Regions from separate parts of the Streptomyces sp. NPDC087428 genome, predicted to be linked through region 1. Evidence: riboswitches for the same ligand, from Rfam matches in the RefSeq annotation. Region 1 holds a riboswitch; each other region holds the start of a gene.
The links. Region 1 has a riboswitch for cobalamin ahead of ACIO3R_RS03835 (cobalamin biosynthesis protein). Riboswitches for the same ligand answer to the same signal wherever they lie in the genome.
Positions count from the first base shown of each region.

Region 2: it holds a riboswitch for cobalamin, as region 1 does, so the genes downstream of both, cobN (cobaltochelatase subunit CobN) here and ACIO3R_RS03835 (cobalamin biosynthesis protein) in region 1, are expected to answer to the same signal.
Region 3: it holds a riboswitch for cobalamin, as region 1 does, so the genes downstream of both, ACIO3R_RS08355 (ribonucleoside-diphosphate reductase subunit alpha) here and ACIO3R_RS03835 (cobalamin biosynthesis protein) in region 1, are expected to answer to the same signal.

Region 1 is NZ_JBIUXR010000002.1:27,200-32,200, forward strand. Features, by position in the region: gene ACIO3R_RS03820 (class II aldolase/adducin family protein) at 1-215, opposite strand, end outside; gene ACIO3R_RS03825 (anion permease) at 451-1,728, shown strand; gene ACIO3R_RS03830 (hypothetical protein) at 1,741-1,974, shown strand; cobalamin riboswitch at 2,145-2,278, shown strand; gene ACIO3R_RS03835 (cobalamin biosynthesis protein) at 2,422-3,435, shown strand; gene ACIO3R_RS03840 (cobyric acid synthase) at 3,432-5,001, shown strand, end outside.
Region 2 is NZ_JBIUXR010000014.1:32,719-37,719, reverse strand. Features, by position in the region: gene ACIO3R_RS28145 (precorrin-2 C(20)-methyltransferase) at 1-921, opposite strand, end outside; gene ACIO3R_RS28140 (precorrin-8X methylmutase) at 924-1,550, opposite strand; gene cobG (precorrin-3B synthase) at 1,664-2,983, opposite strand; cobalamin riboswitch at 3,031-3,183, shown strand; gene cobN (cobaltochelatase subunit CobN) at 3,255-5,001, shown strand, end outside.
Region 3 is NZ_JBIUXR010000003.1:229,642-234,642, reverse strand. Features, by position in the region: gene ACIO3R_RS08360 (ribonucleotide-diphosphate reductase subunit beta) at 1-200, opposite strand, end outside; gene ACIO3R_RS08355 (ribonucleoside-diphosphate reductase subunit alpha) at 200-2,626, opposite strand; cobalamin riboswitch at 2,764-2,901, opposite strand; gene ACIO3R_RS08350 (GNAT family N-acetyltransferase) at 2,954-3,466, opposite strand; gene mctP (monocarboxylate uptake permease MctP) at 3,588-5,001, opposite strand, start outside.

The DNA of each region.
Region 1 (5,001 bases):
AGATCGACGCCGACCGCGTCCTGGGGGCGGAGCCGGTCGTAGGGCACGCCGCTCGGGGTGACCAGGACGGTGCCGCCGACCCGGGCCGACACATTGCCCGAGGTCCCGACGACCAGGCCGTCGGCCGCCGTCCTGCGGGCGGTGGCGACGACCGCGTGCCAGGTCTGTTCGATGTCCTCGGCCTGTTCGACCGGGCCTCGCCGCTGATCGCTCATACGAAGATCCTTTCCACTGATGAGCGGTCCATGTTTCCGCCCGCTCCGGAAGATCGTCCGGAGCCGGATTCGGGGCCCACACCGCCCCGCGACCGTTCAGCTCTGTCGGAGCACGGCCAAGTGGAGCGGCGGGCCTCCGATTGGAGTCACCACAACGCCCTGTTCAGTTCATCTTCCGTTCACCCAGGTTGCCTACGGTCCACGTGCCACTGACGTCGAACGATTGCCTGGGTAAATGGAACACATCACGCTGCTGCTCGCGATTGTGATCGTGACAGCTCTAGTGTTCGATTTCACGAACGGTTTCCACGACACCGCCAACGCGATGGCCACGACCATCTCGACCGGCGCACTCAAACCCAAGACAGCGGTGGCGATGTCCGCCGTTCTCAACCTCGTCGGCGCGTTCCTGTCGGTGGAGGTCGCCAAGACGATCTCCGGCGGGATCATCAATGAGAACGGCCTCAGAACCGAGGTCATCTTCGCGGCGCTCGTCGGCGCCATCCTGTGGAATCTGCTGACCTGGCTGGTCGGACTCCCGTCCAGCTCCTCCCACGCCCTCTTCGGCGGTCTGATCGGCGCCGCGGTGATGTCCGCGGGCTGGTCGTCGGTCGACGGCGGCACGGTCGTCACCAAGGTGCTGCTCCCCGCGGTCGCCGCCCCGGTCGTCGCCGGTCTGGCCGCGCTGCTGGCCACCAAGCTGACGTACCGGATCGGCGGGAAGATCCGTGACGGCGCCCAGGAGAAGGCGACCGCCAAGGGCTACCGCGCCGGGCAGATCGCCTCCGCCGGGCTGGTCTCCCTCGCCCACGGCACCAACGACGCGCAGAAGACCATGGGCATCATCACGCTCGCCCTGGTCACCGGCGGGGTGCTCTCCCCCGGTTCCAACCCGCCGGTCTGGGTGATCGTCAGCGCCGGCCTGGCCATCGCGCTCGGCACCTACCTGGGCGGCTGGCGCATCATCCGCACCATGGGCAGCGGCCTCACCGAGCTCAGGCCGCCGCAGGGCTTCGCCGCCCAGACCAGCGCGGCGACGGTCATCCTGGCCTCCTCGCACCTCGGCTTCTCCCTCTCCACCACCCAGTCCTGCTCCGGCGCCGTGATGGGCGCGGGCCTCGGCCGCCGGGGCGGTGTGGTCCGCTGGTCCACCGCCACCCGGATGTTCGTCGCCTGGGGCCTGACCCTGCCGGCCGCCGGTCTGGTCGGCGCGGGGGCGGAGTTCCTCACCAAGCAGGGCACCTGGGGCGTCGTGCTCGTCGCCGTGCTGCTGGTCGCGGGCTCCGGAGCGATCTGGGTCCTGTCGCGCCGCAAGCCGGTCGGCCAGGACGACGTCGCACCCGGCGGCCAGGACGGCACTCCCGGGGACGCCGAACCCGCGGGCGTCGTCACCACCGCCATCGCGGCCGTCAGCCCGCCGCCCACCGCGGCCCAGGCGCAGCAGGACCTCAAGACCACCATCCCGGCCCCGGCCGGACCCGTAGCCGACCCGGCGCGACCCGCCACGGTGTAAGGACACATCCCCATGAACATCGACTGGGCAGCCCTCGGCACCGTCTTCGGTGTCTCTCTCGTCGCCACCGTCGCCCTGGTGGGCCTCTTCACCCTGGGCATCGTCGGCCTCTCCAAGCAGCCGGAACCGGCCGCGCGGGGCGGGCAGGCCGGCGGGTCGCTGATGCTGGCCCGCGCGGGCGCGTACGTCTGCTTCGGGCTGTGCGCGGCGGCCGTGGCCTACGGGATCTACATGATCGTCGCCTGACGGCCCAAGGACCCCCCGGGGCCCTTCCCGCTCCCGCTCATCGGGCCGGACGCACCTCGTGCGCGTCCGGCCCGATGTGGGTCTCAGCACACTGCACCGTCGCAGGTCAACGGCAGGTTGACTGACGTTCGCGGAGCGTGGTGGACTGCCGGAGCCATTACGGCGACAGCAGAGGAAGCCGGTGCGAATCCGGCGCGGTCCCGCCACTGTCACCGGGGAGCAGTCCCCCACCACCGGAAGTCACGGTCCACGCCACGTGGACCGGAAGACCGGGGGAACTGCGGATCCGGGAGCCAGGAGACTCTCGTCGCCGTCACGTCGAACCAGGGCGCGGACCCTGAGTGAGGACATATCGCCATGCCCGGCCGCCGTGCGTCCGTATCTGCGCCGCCCCTTCCACCCATTGCCCGCACGAAGGTCCTTCGAGGCGTGACGGCCGGCTGAACCGTGCGTGCCGATCGCATCTTCGCGTACGGCGCCACGGCCGGTCTGATCGGCGATCTGCTGCTCGGTGATCCCCGCCGGGGACACCCGGTCGCCGCCTTCGGGCGGGCCGCGGCAGGCGTCGAACGCCGTCTGTGGCGCGACCACCGCGGGTGGGGCGCACTGCACACCCTGGTCTGCGCCGGAGGCGCCGCGGGGGGTGCCGCGTTGGCCGCCCGCGCGCTGCGCCGCAGTCCCGCCGCGTCCGTGGCCCTGACCGCCGCCACCACCTGGTCCGTCGTCGGCGGTACGTCGCTGGGGCGCGAGGCCCGGTCCATCGGCGGCGCCCTGGCCGCCGGGGACCTCGGCCTGGCCCGTGAGCGGCTGCCCCACCTGTGCGGCCGCGACCCGCAGTCCCTGGACGGACCGCAGATCGCCCGCGCCGTGGTGGAGTCCGTCGCCGAGAACACCTCGGACGCCGTGGTCGGCGCCCTGGTCTGGGGCGCGCTGGGCGGGGTCCCCGGACTCGTCGGCTTCCGGGCCGCCAACACCCTCGACGCCATGGTCGGCCACAAGTCGCCCCGCCATCTGCGCTACGGCTGGGCCTCGGCCCGCCTCGACGACCTCGCGGGCTGGCCGGGCGCCCGGCTGACGGCGCTGCTCGCCGTGGCCGCCGGCGGACGGCCCCGGGGGGCGCTGCGGGCCTGGCGGGCGGATGCGGCCAAGCACCCGAGCCCCAACGCGGGCCCCGTGGAGGCCTCCTTCGCGGGCGCCCTCGGCGTCCGCCTGGGCGGCACCCTCGCCTACGGCGGCCGGGTCGAGCACCGCCCCGTACTCAACGGGGAGACGGGCCGGGCCGTGGAGACCGAGGACATCGAACGCGCCGTACGGCTGTCGCGCCGGATCGGTGCGCTGGCCCTCGGCATGAGCGTGGCGGCCCGCCTGGGCGTCGGCGCGGCCGCACGCCGGATCACCTCGCCGCACGGCCCGGGGCCGCACGCCCCGGGTACGCGCGCCTCAGGACGGAGACCGACATGAGCGGCGGGCTGCTGGTCGCCGGGACCACCTCGGACGCGGGCAAGAGCGTCGTCACGGCGGGCATCTGCCGCTGGCTGGTGCGCCGGGGCGTGAAGGTCGCGCCGTTCAAGGCGCAGAACATGTCCCTGAACTCCTTCGTCACCCGCGAGGGCGCCGAGATCGGCCGCGCCCAGGCCATGCAGGCCCAGGCGGCCCGGGTGGAGCCGACCGCGCTGATGAACCCGGTGCTGCTCAAACCCGGCAGCGACCGCTCCAGCCAGGTCGTCCTGATGGGGCGCGCAGTCGGCGAGATGAGCGCCCGCGGCTACCACGGCGGCAGGCAGGAAGCGCTGCTGTCCACCGTCGTGGACTGCCTGGAGCAGCTTCGGGGCACGTATGACGCGGTGATCTGCGAGGGGGCGGGCAGTCCGGCCGAGATCAATCTGCGGCGCACGGACATCGTGAACATGGGCATCGCACGGGCGGCCCGCTTCCCGGTGGTGGTCGTCGGGGACATCGACCGCGGCGGGGTCTTCGCGTCGTTCTTCGGTACGACGGCGCTGCTCGCCGCCGAGGACCAGGCGCTGATCGCCGGCTATCTGGTCAACAAGTTCCGCGGTGACGTGTCGCTGCTCGAACCCGGTCTGGACATGCTGCGCGGTCTGACCGGACGGCCGACGTACGGGGTGCTGCCGTTCGCCCACGGCCTCGGCATCGACGAGGAGGACGGGCTGCGGGTCTCGCTGCGCGGCACCGTGCGGGAGTCGGCCGTCGCCCCGCCGCACGGCGAGGACGTCCTGCGCGTCGCGGTGTGCGCGGTGCCCCTGATGTCGAACTTCACCGATGTCGACGCGCTGGCCGCCGAACCGGGTGTCGTCGTGCGGTTCGTGGACCGCGCGGAGGAACTGTCCGACGCCGACCTCGTCATCGTGCCCGGCACCCGCGGCACCGTGAAGGCGCTGGCCTGGCTGCGCGAGCGCGGGCTCGCAGACGCGCTGCTGCGGCGCGCCGCGGAGGGCCGCCCGGTCCTCGGCATCTGCGGTGGCTACCAGATCCTCGGCGAGCACATCGAGGACGAGGTGGAGTCGCGCGCCGGGCGGGTCGACGCGCTCGGGCTGCTGCCCGTACGCGTCCGGTTCGCCCGCGAGAAGACCCTCGCCCGGCCGGCCGGCGAGGCGCTCGGCGCCCCCGTCGAGGGGTACGAGATCCACCACGGCGTCGCGGACGTGCGGGGCGGCGAGCCCTTCCTCACCGACGGACAGGGGCAGCGCCTCGACGGCTGCCGGTCCGGCGCCGTGTGGGGCACCCACTGGCACGGCTCCCTGGAGAGCGACGCGTTCCGCCGCCGCTTCCTGACCGAGATCGCGCGGGCCGCCGGCCGCCGCTTCGTGCCCGCCCCCGGCACCTGTTTCGCCGAGCTGCGCGAGGAGCAGCTCGACCGCCTCGGTGACCTCATCGAGGAGCACGCGGACACCGACGCGCTGTGGCGGCTCATCGAGTCGGGCGCACCGGCGGGACTCCCCTTCATCGCCCCCGGAGCACCCGCGGTCCCCGCAGCGCGCACAGTCCCCGGAGCGCCCGAACCGC
Region 2 (5,001 bases), on a different contig from region 1:
GTTGTCCGAGCCGTGCCGCAGCTGCCCGGGGCGGACCGGCACCCGCTCCAGATAGGTGGTGTAGCCGACCACGTCGTCGGCGGCGGCCAGCACCCCGCGGGTCTCGGGCGTGAGCCACAGCGGTCCGGCGGGGCCGGTGCCGACCACCGCGACCTCACCGCCGCCCGGGGCGCGTTCCGGACGGGGGGCGTCGATCCTGCTGGGCAGGACCGCGACCGCGAAGTACGGCACGGACCCGGCGTCGATCCCGGCCAGCTCGCCCGTGCGCTCCCCGGCCATCGTGGCGCGTTCGACGTAGTGGGCCTCCGGCAGCCGCCCCGACGCCTCGAAGGCGCGGCGCACGGCCGGGAAGGTGCGGCCCAGCTTCATCACCACCGCGGCGTCGGTGGCGGCGAGCCGGGCGGTGAGCTCCTCCTCCGGCAGGGTGCCGGGCAGGATGGTCAGCACCTCCTCGCCCTCGGCGAGCGGGGTACCGAGCCGGGCGGCCGCGGCGCTGACCGAGGTGACGCCGGGGATCACCTCGGTGGGGTAGCGGTCGGCGAGGCGCTTGTGCATGTGCATGTACGAGCCGTAGAAGAGCGGGTCGCCCTCGGCGAGCACCGCGACCGTGCGCCCCGCGTCCAGGTGCACCGCCAGGCGGGCCGCCGCCTCGGTGTAGAAGTCCTCCATCGCACCCCGGTAGCCGCCCGGGTGGTCCGTGGTCTCCGTCGTGACGGGGTAGACCAGGGCCTCCTCGATGTGGTCGGCGCGGATGTGGGCGGCCGCGATCGACCGGGCGATGGACCGTCCGTGCCGGGCGCTGTGATAGGCCACGACATCCGCTTCGGCGATGACGGCCACGGCTCGTACGGTCATCAGGGCCGGATCGCCGGGGCCGAGCCCGACCCCGTACAGCCGGCCGTTCCTCTGCTGCTCGCTCACGCTTACTCCTCCTCGCTGGCGATGGCGTTGAGGGCGGCGGCCGCCATGGCGCTGCCGCCGCGCCGGCCGCGCACGATCAGGTGGTCGAGGCCGGACGGGTGCGCGGCCAGGGCGTCCTTGGACTCGGCGGCGCCGATGAAGCCGACCGGGACCCCGATGACGGCGGCGGGGCGCGGCGCGCCCTCCTCGATGAGTTCGAGCAGCCGGAACAGGGCGGTGGGCGCGTTGCCGACGGCGACGACCGCACCGTCCAGCCGGTCGCGCCACAGCTCCAGGGCGGCCGCGCTGCGGGTGGTGCCGAGTTCCGCCGCGAGCGCGGGCACCGACGGGTCGGACAGGGTGCACACCACCTCGTTGTCCGCGGGCAGCCGCTTACGGGTGACACCGCTGGCGACCATGGCCACGTCGCACAGGATGGGGGCGCCCGCCCGCAGCGCCGCGCGGGCACGGGCCACCACGTCCGGGCTGAAGGCGAGGTCGCGTACGAGGTCGACCATCCCGCAGGCGTGGATCATCCGGACCGCGACCTGGCTCACATCGGCGGGCAGGCCGGACAGGTCCGCCTCCGCGCGGATCGTGGCGAAGGACTGGCGATAGATGGCCGGTCCGTCCTTCTCGTACTGGTGCACAGTGCTGTCGCTCTCTTCATCGGGCGGGGAAGGGGCCATGGGGCATGGGGCGGAAGGGCCCCGGGCGTGGAACGTACAGGTGCCGCGGTGTCGCGGTGCGGGGAGGGGCGGTGTCAGCCGACGGTGCCCCGGGCCGCCGTCACGGCGGCCGCGAGTGCCGGGGGACCGGCGGGGACGGTCAGCGGGGAGCCCCGCTCCTCGCCGCGCACCGTGCGCACCCGGTAGCCGTCCGGGGTGGCGACGACGTCGACCCACTCGCCGTGGGGATGGCCGCAGCGGCGTTCGCACCCCGACCAGTACACCGGCAGTGCGCCGGGAGGCCCCACGGTCGCAGCGGCCTCCGCCCGCACATCGGCCAGGGACCTGGCGCAGCCGGGACGCCCGATGCAGGCCCCCACCCCGGTCCAGGGGGAGTGGGGCCCGATGACCAGTCCGGCGGCCCCCAGCCGGTCCAGCGCCTCCGCGGCCCGCCCCCGCTCCAGCCCGGGTACGACGACGCCGCGCCACGGGGTCAGCCGCAGTTCGCCGTTCCCGCGGTGCCTGGCGGTGCCGGTCAGCGCCTGCCACTGGTGGGCGCCGATCCGCCCCAGGGGCACGCCGGCGGACAGGGCGACGGTGCCGTGCGGGCCGGTCACGACGCCGGGATCAGGGGGCGCGGATTTCTCCGGGCGGGCGGGGACTGCGGTGCGCTCGGAGCTGATTCCGGCCTGCCGCAGCCGCCGTACGACCTCGTCGAGGAGCGGCTCGCCGTCCCCGGGCAGATCCGTCACCCGCCAGGCACCGGAGGCGGCCGCGGCGTCGAGGAAGACCTCCGCGGCGATCAGGGCGGCCCGCGGCGCCCCTGCGCCGGGTATCCGTACCGCGCTCTGCGCGGAGCCGACCCGCAGCGTCGCCCCGCCGTCGCTCCGCGCCAGCAGGGTCACGTCGGCGCCCAGCGCGTCCACGTCGCCGCGTCCGTCGTCGAGCGCGAACAGGAACCGCCCCGACAGGCCGGCCGCCGTGTCACTCGCGCACAGCAGCTCGTCCACCGCGGACAGCCACGGCCGGATGTCGCGCTCACCCCGGCCGTCGAGACCGGAGAGCGGGGACGCCACGACGTTGCGGACGCGCTCGTGGCGCTCGGAGGGCAGCAGCCCCGACTCGGCCATCCCGGAGGCCAGTTCGCCACCGCAGTCCGGGCCAAGGCCGCGCAGCTGCACATTGCCGCGCGAAGTGAGATGCAACTCACCGTCGCCCAGCCGCTCCGCCAACTCCCCCAGCACGTCGGCCTGCGCCGCGCTCAGCACGCCGCCGGGGATCCGGATACGGGCCAGCGCACCGTCGTCCGCCCGGTGCAGCCGCAGCGTCCCGGGGCAGGCGTCGCCACGGGCACGGGGAGAAGCGTCTCCTGTGCGCGCGGGAAAGATGGCAGGTGGGGGCATGGCGGCGAGCATACCGACCATCTCATCAGATCCGTATGAGCCCCAGTTGATAGGTGCCCCTTACTATGCCTAGCGACGGGCTGTCCGGCCCGTCGTCGCCACAGACGGCGACAGGGGAGGAAGCCCGGTGCGATTCCGGCGCGGTCCCGCCACTGTGAATCCGGTCGCACCGACCGGGTGAGTCAGGAACTCCCTTCCCCGTCCACCCGGCTCCGGCCGGGCAGGGGAGTCCCATTCCGACACCGCCCGGGGCGTGGATACCCCGAGGAAGGCCAGACGCCGCATGATCCTGCTCCTGTCGACGTCCGACACCGACCTGCTCAGCGCCAGGGCAGCCAACGGCCCGGTCACCTACCGCTACGCGAACCCCTCCCGGCTCCCGCTCCAGGACCTCCCGCAGCTCCTGGACGGCACAGACCTGGTCGTCGTACGCCTCCTCGGCGGCGTCCGTGCCTGGCAGGACGGCCTCGACCACGTCCTCGCCACCGGACGCCCGGTCGTCGTCCTCACCGGGGAACAGGCCCCCGACGCCCAGCTGATGGCCGCCTCCACCGTCCCCATCGGCATCGCCGCCGAGGCCCACGCCTACCTGGCGCACGGTGGCCCCGCCAACCTGGAGCAGCTCGCCCGCTTCCTGTCGGACACCGTGCTGCTCACCGGCCACGGCTTCGAACCGCCCGCCCCCGCGCCCTCCTGGGGCCCGCTGGAGCGCACCCCCCGTGCGACGGACGGCCCCACCATCGCGGTGCTCTACTACCGCGCCCACCACATGAGCGGCAACACCGCGTTCATCGAGACCCTGTGCCGTGCCGTCGAGGACACGGGCGCCCGCGCCCTGCCGCTGTTCGTCGCCTCACTGCGCACGCCCGAGACCGAGCTCATCGACGCGCTGCGGGACGCCGACGCGATCGTGACCACCGTGCTCGCTGCGGGCGGCACCCGGCCCGCGGAGGCGTCGGCCGGCGGTGACGACGAGTCCTGGGACGCCGGGGCCCTCACCGGCCTCGACGTACCCATCCTCCAGGCGCTCTGCCTCACCAGTTCGCGGACCGACTGGGAGGACAACGACGAGGGCGTCTCGCCGCTGGACGCCGCGAGCCAGATCGCGGTCCCCGAGTTCGACGGCCGCCTGATCACCGTCCCGTTCTCGTTCAAGGAGATCGACGAGGACGGCCTCCCGGCGTACGTCGCCGACCCCGAGCGCGCCGCCCGGGTCGCCGGGACCGCCGTACGCCATGCCCGGCTCCGCCACATCCCGAACGCCGAGAAGCGCCTCGCGCTCGTCCTGTCCGCGTACCCGACCAAGCACTCCCGGATCGGCAACGCGGTCGGGCTCGACACCCCCGCGAGCGCCGTCGCCCTGCTGCGCCGCCTGCGCACCGAGGGATACGACTTCGGTGACGAGGAGGTGCCGGGCCTCGCCTCCGGCGACGGCGACGAGCTGATCTACGCGCTGATCGAGGCGGGCGGCCACGACCAGGAGTGGCTCACGGAGGAGCAGCTGGCCCGCAACCCGGTCCGTATCCCGGCGGCCGACTACCGCCGCTGGTACGCGACGCTGCCGGCCGAACTCCGCGAGGCCGTCGAGCAGCACTGGGGCCCGGCTCCGGGCGAGATGTTCCTGGACCGCTCGCGCAACCCCGAGGGCGACATCGTGCTGGCCGCCCTGCGCCGGGGCAATCTGCTCATCCTCATCCAGCCGCCGCGCGGCTTCGGTGAGAACCCGATCGCCATCTACCACGACCCCGACCTGCCGCCCTCGCACCACTACCTGGCGGCCTACCGCTGGATCGCCGCCTCCGCCGACGACAACGGCTTCGGCGCCGACGCGATGGTCCACCTCGGCAAGCACGGCAACCTGGAATGGCTGCCGGGGAAGAACGCCGGCCTGTCCGCCGCGTGCGGCCCCGACGCGGCTCTCGGTGACCTCCCCCTCGTCTACCCGTTCCTGGTCAACGACCCGGGCGAGGGAACCCAGGCCAAACGCCGCGTCCACGCCACCCTGGTCGACCACCTCGTACCGCCGATGG
Region 3 (5,001 bases), on a different contig from region 1:
ACGAGCCGCCCGATCATGTGCTGCTCGCCCGGCGACAGCTTGGCGAGGTCGGAGACGTCGGAGTGGAGGTCGACCTCCTCCACCGTCCAGGTGTTCTTGATCGCGTCCCGGTAGCGCTCGTAGAAGTCCGGGTAGCGCATGGGCCGCAGGGTCAGTTCGAAGCCCGGGTCGAGCAGGTTCTTGTTCTCGGATGTGCTCATTACTGGCAGGCCTCGCAGGACTCGGGGTTTTCGAGGGAGCAGGCGAGCGCGTCGGCGTCGGGCGCGGCCGCCTGCTGTACGGGAATGGGGGCGGCGGCAGCGGCCTGGCCGGACGCGGCCCGCGCGATCCGCGTCGCCGGGCGCGAGCGCAGGTAGTACGTCGTCTTCAGCCCCTGCTTCCAGGCGTACGCGTACATCGAGGAGAGCTTGCCGATCGTCGGCGTCTCCAGGAACAGGTTCAGCGACTGGCTCTGGTCGAGGAACGGCGTACGGGCCGCCGCCATGTCGATCAGTCCGCGCTGCGGGATCTCCCACGCCGTGCGGTACAGCGCCCGTACGTCCTCGGGGATCCACGCGAAGCCCTGCACCGAGCCGCTCGCCTCGCGCAGCGCCTCACGGGTCCGCGCGTCCCACACGCCGAGCCTCTTCAGCTCGTCCACCAGGTACGCGTTGACCTGGAGGAACTCCCCGCTGAGCGTCTCGCGCTTGAAGAGGTTGGAGACCTGCGGCTCGATGCACTCGTACACGCCCGCGATGGAGGCGATCGTCGCCGTCGGCGCGATGGCGAGCAGCAGCGAGTTGCGCATCCCGCTCTTCGCGACCCGGGCGCGCAGCGCGTCCCAGCGCTCCGGCCAGTTCAGCTCGGTGTCGTAGTGGTCCGGGTGCAGCACCCCGCGGGCGGCCCGCGTCTCGGACCAGGCGGGCAGCGGGCCCGAGCGCTCGGCGAGCGCGCAGGAGGCCTCGTACGCGGCGAGCATGATCCGCTCGGAGATCTTCGTCGACAGGGCCCGTGCCTCGGGGGAGTCGAACGGCAGGCGCAGCTGGAAGAAGACGTCCTGGAGACCCATCGCGCCCAGGCCCACCGGCCGCCAGCGGGCGTTGGAGCGGCCCGCCTGCTCGGTCGGGTAGAAGTTGATGTCGACGACCCGGTCGAGGAAGGTCACCGCGGTACGGACGGTGGCGTCCAGGCGTTCCCAGTCGATGGTGCCGTCGGCGACGAACGCGCCGAGGTTGACCGAACCCAGGTTGCAGACGGCCGTCTCGCCGTCGTCGGTGACTTCGAGGATCTCCGTGCACAGGTTCGACGAGTGCACGACGCGGCCGGGCTCGGCGGTCTGGTTCGCGGTCCGGTTGGAGGCGTCCTTGAACGTCATCCAGCCCTGGCCGGTCTGTGCGAGCGTCCGCATCATCCGGCCGTACAGCTCACGGGCCGGCATCGTCTTGCGGGCCAGGCCCTTGGCCTCGGCCGCCCGGTACGCGGCGTCGAACGCGTCGCCCCACAGGTCGACCAGCTCGGGCACGTCGGCCGGGGAGAACAGCGACCAGGTGCCGTCCGTGTCGACCCGGCGCATGAACTCGTCCGGGATCCAGTGCGCCAGGTTGAGGTTGTGCGTGCGCCGCTGGTCCTCACCCGTGTTGTCGCGCAGCTCCAGGAACTCCTCGATGTCCGCGTGCCAGGTCTCCAGGTAGACCGCGGCGGCGCCCTTGCGCCGGCCGCCCTGGTTCACCGCGGCGACGGACGCGTCGAGCGTCTTGAGGAACGGGACGATGCCGTTGGAGTGCCCGTTGGTGCCCCGGATCAGTGAACCGCGGGCGCGGATGCGGGAGTACGAGAGGCCGATGCCGCCCGCGTGCTTGGACAGCCGCGCCACCTGGTGGTAGCGGTCGTAGATCGAGTCCAGCTCGTCCAGCGGCGAGTCCAGCAGGTAGCAGGAGGACATCTGCGGGTGCCGGGTGCCGGAGTTGAAGAGCGTGGGGGAGGAGGGCAGGTAGTCCAGCCGGCTCATCAGCCGGTAGAGCGCGGCGACCTCGTCCAGGGCGCGCTCGGAGTTGTCCTCGGCGAGCCCGGCGGCGACCCGGAGCATGAAGTGCTGCGGGGTCTCGACGACCTGGCGGGTCAGCGGGTGGCGCAGCAGGTAGCGGCTGTGCAGGGTGCGCAGCCCGAAGTAGCCGAAGCGGTCGTCGGCGCCGTCGGCGAGGGCCTGTCCCACCAGTGCGTCGAGGGCGGCCGCGTGGAGCGTCACGAACTCGGCGGTGCGGTCCGCGATCAGGCCCTCGCGGTGCCCGACGGCGACCGACGCGGAGAAGGCCGTCGCGCCCTGTCCGGCCGCCTCGTCCGCGATCGAGCGGGTGAGGAGGCGGGCGGCGAGCCGGGAGTAGGCGGGGTCCTCCGAGATCAGGCCCGCGGCGGCCTCGGTGGCCAGCGAGCGCAGCTCGGCCTCGTCCGACCGGGCGTTGCGGCCGCGCAGTGCGGCGCCGGCGACGCGTCCGGGGTCGGTGTCGGGCAGATCCGCGGTCAGGTCGGTGAGGGTGCGCAGCAACGCGGTTCCCGGTCCGTCCTTCGCGGGTGCCGCGGACCGGTCCGTCCCGGACTCGACTGCTTCGGACTCGGCCGCTGAAACCGGATCGGCTGGCGCGATGGTCACGTGGTGCTCTCCCTCGCTCGGCTCTGGGCCGGCGGGGGAACGGGGGCAGCCGGGCGGAGCCGGGCCCTGGGGCAGTACTCCGTGCGGCGTCCACCGGCCCATCCACGAGGCCCGGACATCTGGGCATCCGGATCGGTCGAGCCGGATGCGCTGTCGGCAGGTCCTCGGACTCACGGGTGCGCAAAAGCGCACCGAACATACCGTTGCGGGACAGTTCCGGATTCGCACCGGATTTCCCTGCGGCGACAGCGAGCACGAGCATACATGTGGGGGCAGCCCGATGCGGCAGCCCCCACATGTTGTGTCGCGCGACTCAACGGCGCGACGTCATGACGTCGGCAGGAGGTCCAGGCGGTAGGTCAGCAGCGAGAGCCCCTCGATGGGATACCAGTCCCTTTCCGGGGTCCGTACGAAGCCGAGGCGCCCGTAGATCCTATGGGCTCCGCGCATGCCCGGCTGCGTCGACAGCGCGATCCCCGTGACCCCCGCGGTGGCCCGTGCGCGCTCGATACAGGCCCGGACGAGCGCCTCGCCCGCCCCGGCCCCACGGGCCTCGCGGGAGACCGCGAGCATCCGGAACTCGGCCTCGTCGGCGGCCGCGATGTCCGCCCACCGGTTCCCCGGCGGTGCGTACGTCACGCCGCCGAGCACCCGCCCCGATGCGTCCGCCGCGACGAGCACCTCGGCCTCCGCGGCCCGCCGGGCGACGTCCCGCAGCTGCACCAGATAGGGGTCGTCGGCGCCGAAGTCCAGCAGCCCGTCCCCGAGATAGGCCTCTGCGGTGATTTCGCCGAGGACCGTGTGCTCGGCGGGCCCGACCGGCCTGATGGTGATGTCCATGCCCGGAAGTGTGCCGCACTCCGCGTGCTCGGTCGCGGGAATTCCCGGGCCCCCGCGCCCGGTACGCGAACGGGCCGCCGTACCCCGGTGCGGGGGGTGCGGCGGCCCGTGGCGGGGCGGGTCAGTGACCGCCGGGCGCCCCGGCCGTGGCCGGCGGGAGCTCGGTCTTCACGCCCGGGTCGCCCGCGTCCGCGGTGTAGTCGTCGGGCGAGGTCTCGTCGACCCCGGCAGGCGCCTTCACGGCGTTCAGGACGAAGGTGAGGACGACGGTGACCACGACGTTCAGCACGAACGCCGTCAGGCCGATGTAGCCGATCTCGCCGATGCCCGGGATCTCCTTGGAGGACCCCCCAAAGTGCGCCTGGGTGGGGCTGGCGACTCCGTAGGCGGCGGCGGTCCCGTAGATCATACCGACCGCCCAGCCCGCGAGGAGGGCCCAGCGGTGGAACCACCGGGTGAACAGGCCGCCGACCAGGGCCGGCATCGTCTGGAGGATCCAGATCCCGCCGAGCAGCTGGAAGTTGATCGCGACCGTCTTGTCCATGGTGAGGACGAAGGCGAGCGCGCCGACCTTCACCAGCAGCGACACCAGCTTGGAGACCTTGGTTTCCTGGGCGGGTGTCGCGTCGGGCTTCAGGAAGTCCTTGTAGATGTTCCGGGTGAACAGGTTCGCCGCCGCGATCGACATGATCGCCGCGGGGACCAGCGCGCCGATGCCGATGGCCGCGAACGCCACGCCCGCGAACCAGTCGGGGAACATGTTCTCGAAGAGCTGCGGGATCGCCAGCTGGCCGTTGTCCACCTTGACCCCGGCGGCGATGGCCATGAAGCCGAGGAGTGCGAGCAGGCCCAGCATCAGCGAGTACAGCGGCAGGATCGTGGTGTTGCGGCGGATCACGTTGCGGCTGCGGCTGGAGAGCGTCGCCGTGATCGAGTGCGGGTACATGAAGAGCGCCAGCGCCGAGCCCAGCGCCAGCGTGGCGTAGCCCCACTGGCCGTTCACGCCGGGCGCGAGCGCGCCGGTCGGCTTGCCCCCCGGCGGACCCGCGAACTTCTCCTGCGCGGAGGCGAAGATGTCGTGGAAGCCGCCGAGCTTGATCGGGATGTAGATGATCGCCACGAGGATGACCAGGTAGATCAGCCCGTCCTTGACGAAGGCGATCAGCGCGGGCGCGCGCAGGCCCGAGGAGTACGTGTAGGCGGCGAGCACCGCGAACGCGATCAGCAGCGGCAGGTCCTTGATGAACCAGTGCGTGTTCTCGCCGCCGCCGACGCCCATCACGTCGAGCACCGCCTGGATGCCGACGAGCTGGAGCGCGATGTACGGCATGGTGGCGAGGATGCCGGTGACCGCGACGGCGAGGGAGAGCCCCTTGGAGCCGAAGCGGCCGCGGACGAAGTCCGAGGTGGTGACGTAGCCGTGCTTGTGCGAGACCGACCACAGCCGCGGCAGGAAGGTGAAGATCAGCGGGTACACCAGGATGGTGTAGGGCACCGCGAAGAAGCCGGCCGCGCCCGCCGCGTAGATCGCCGCG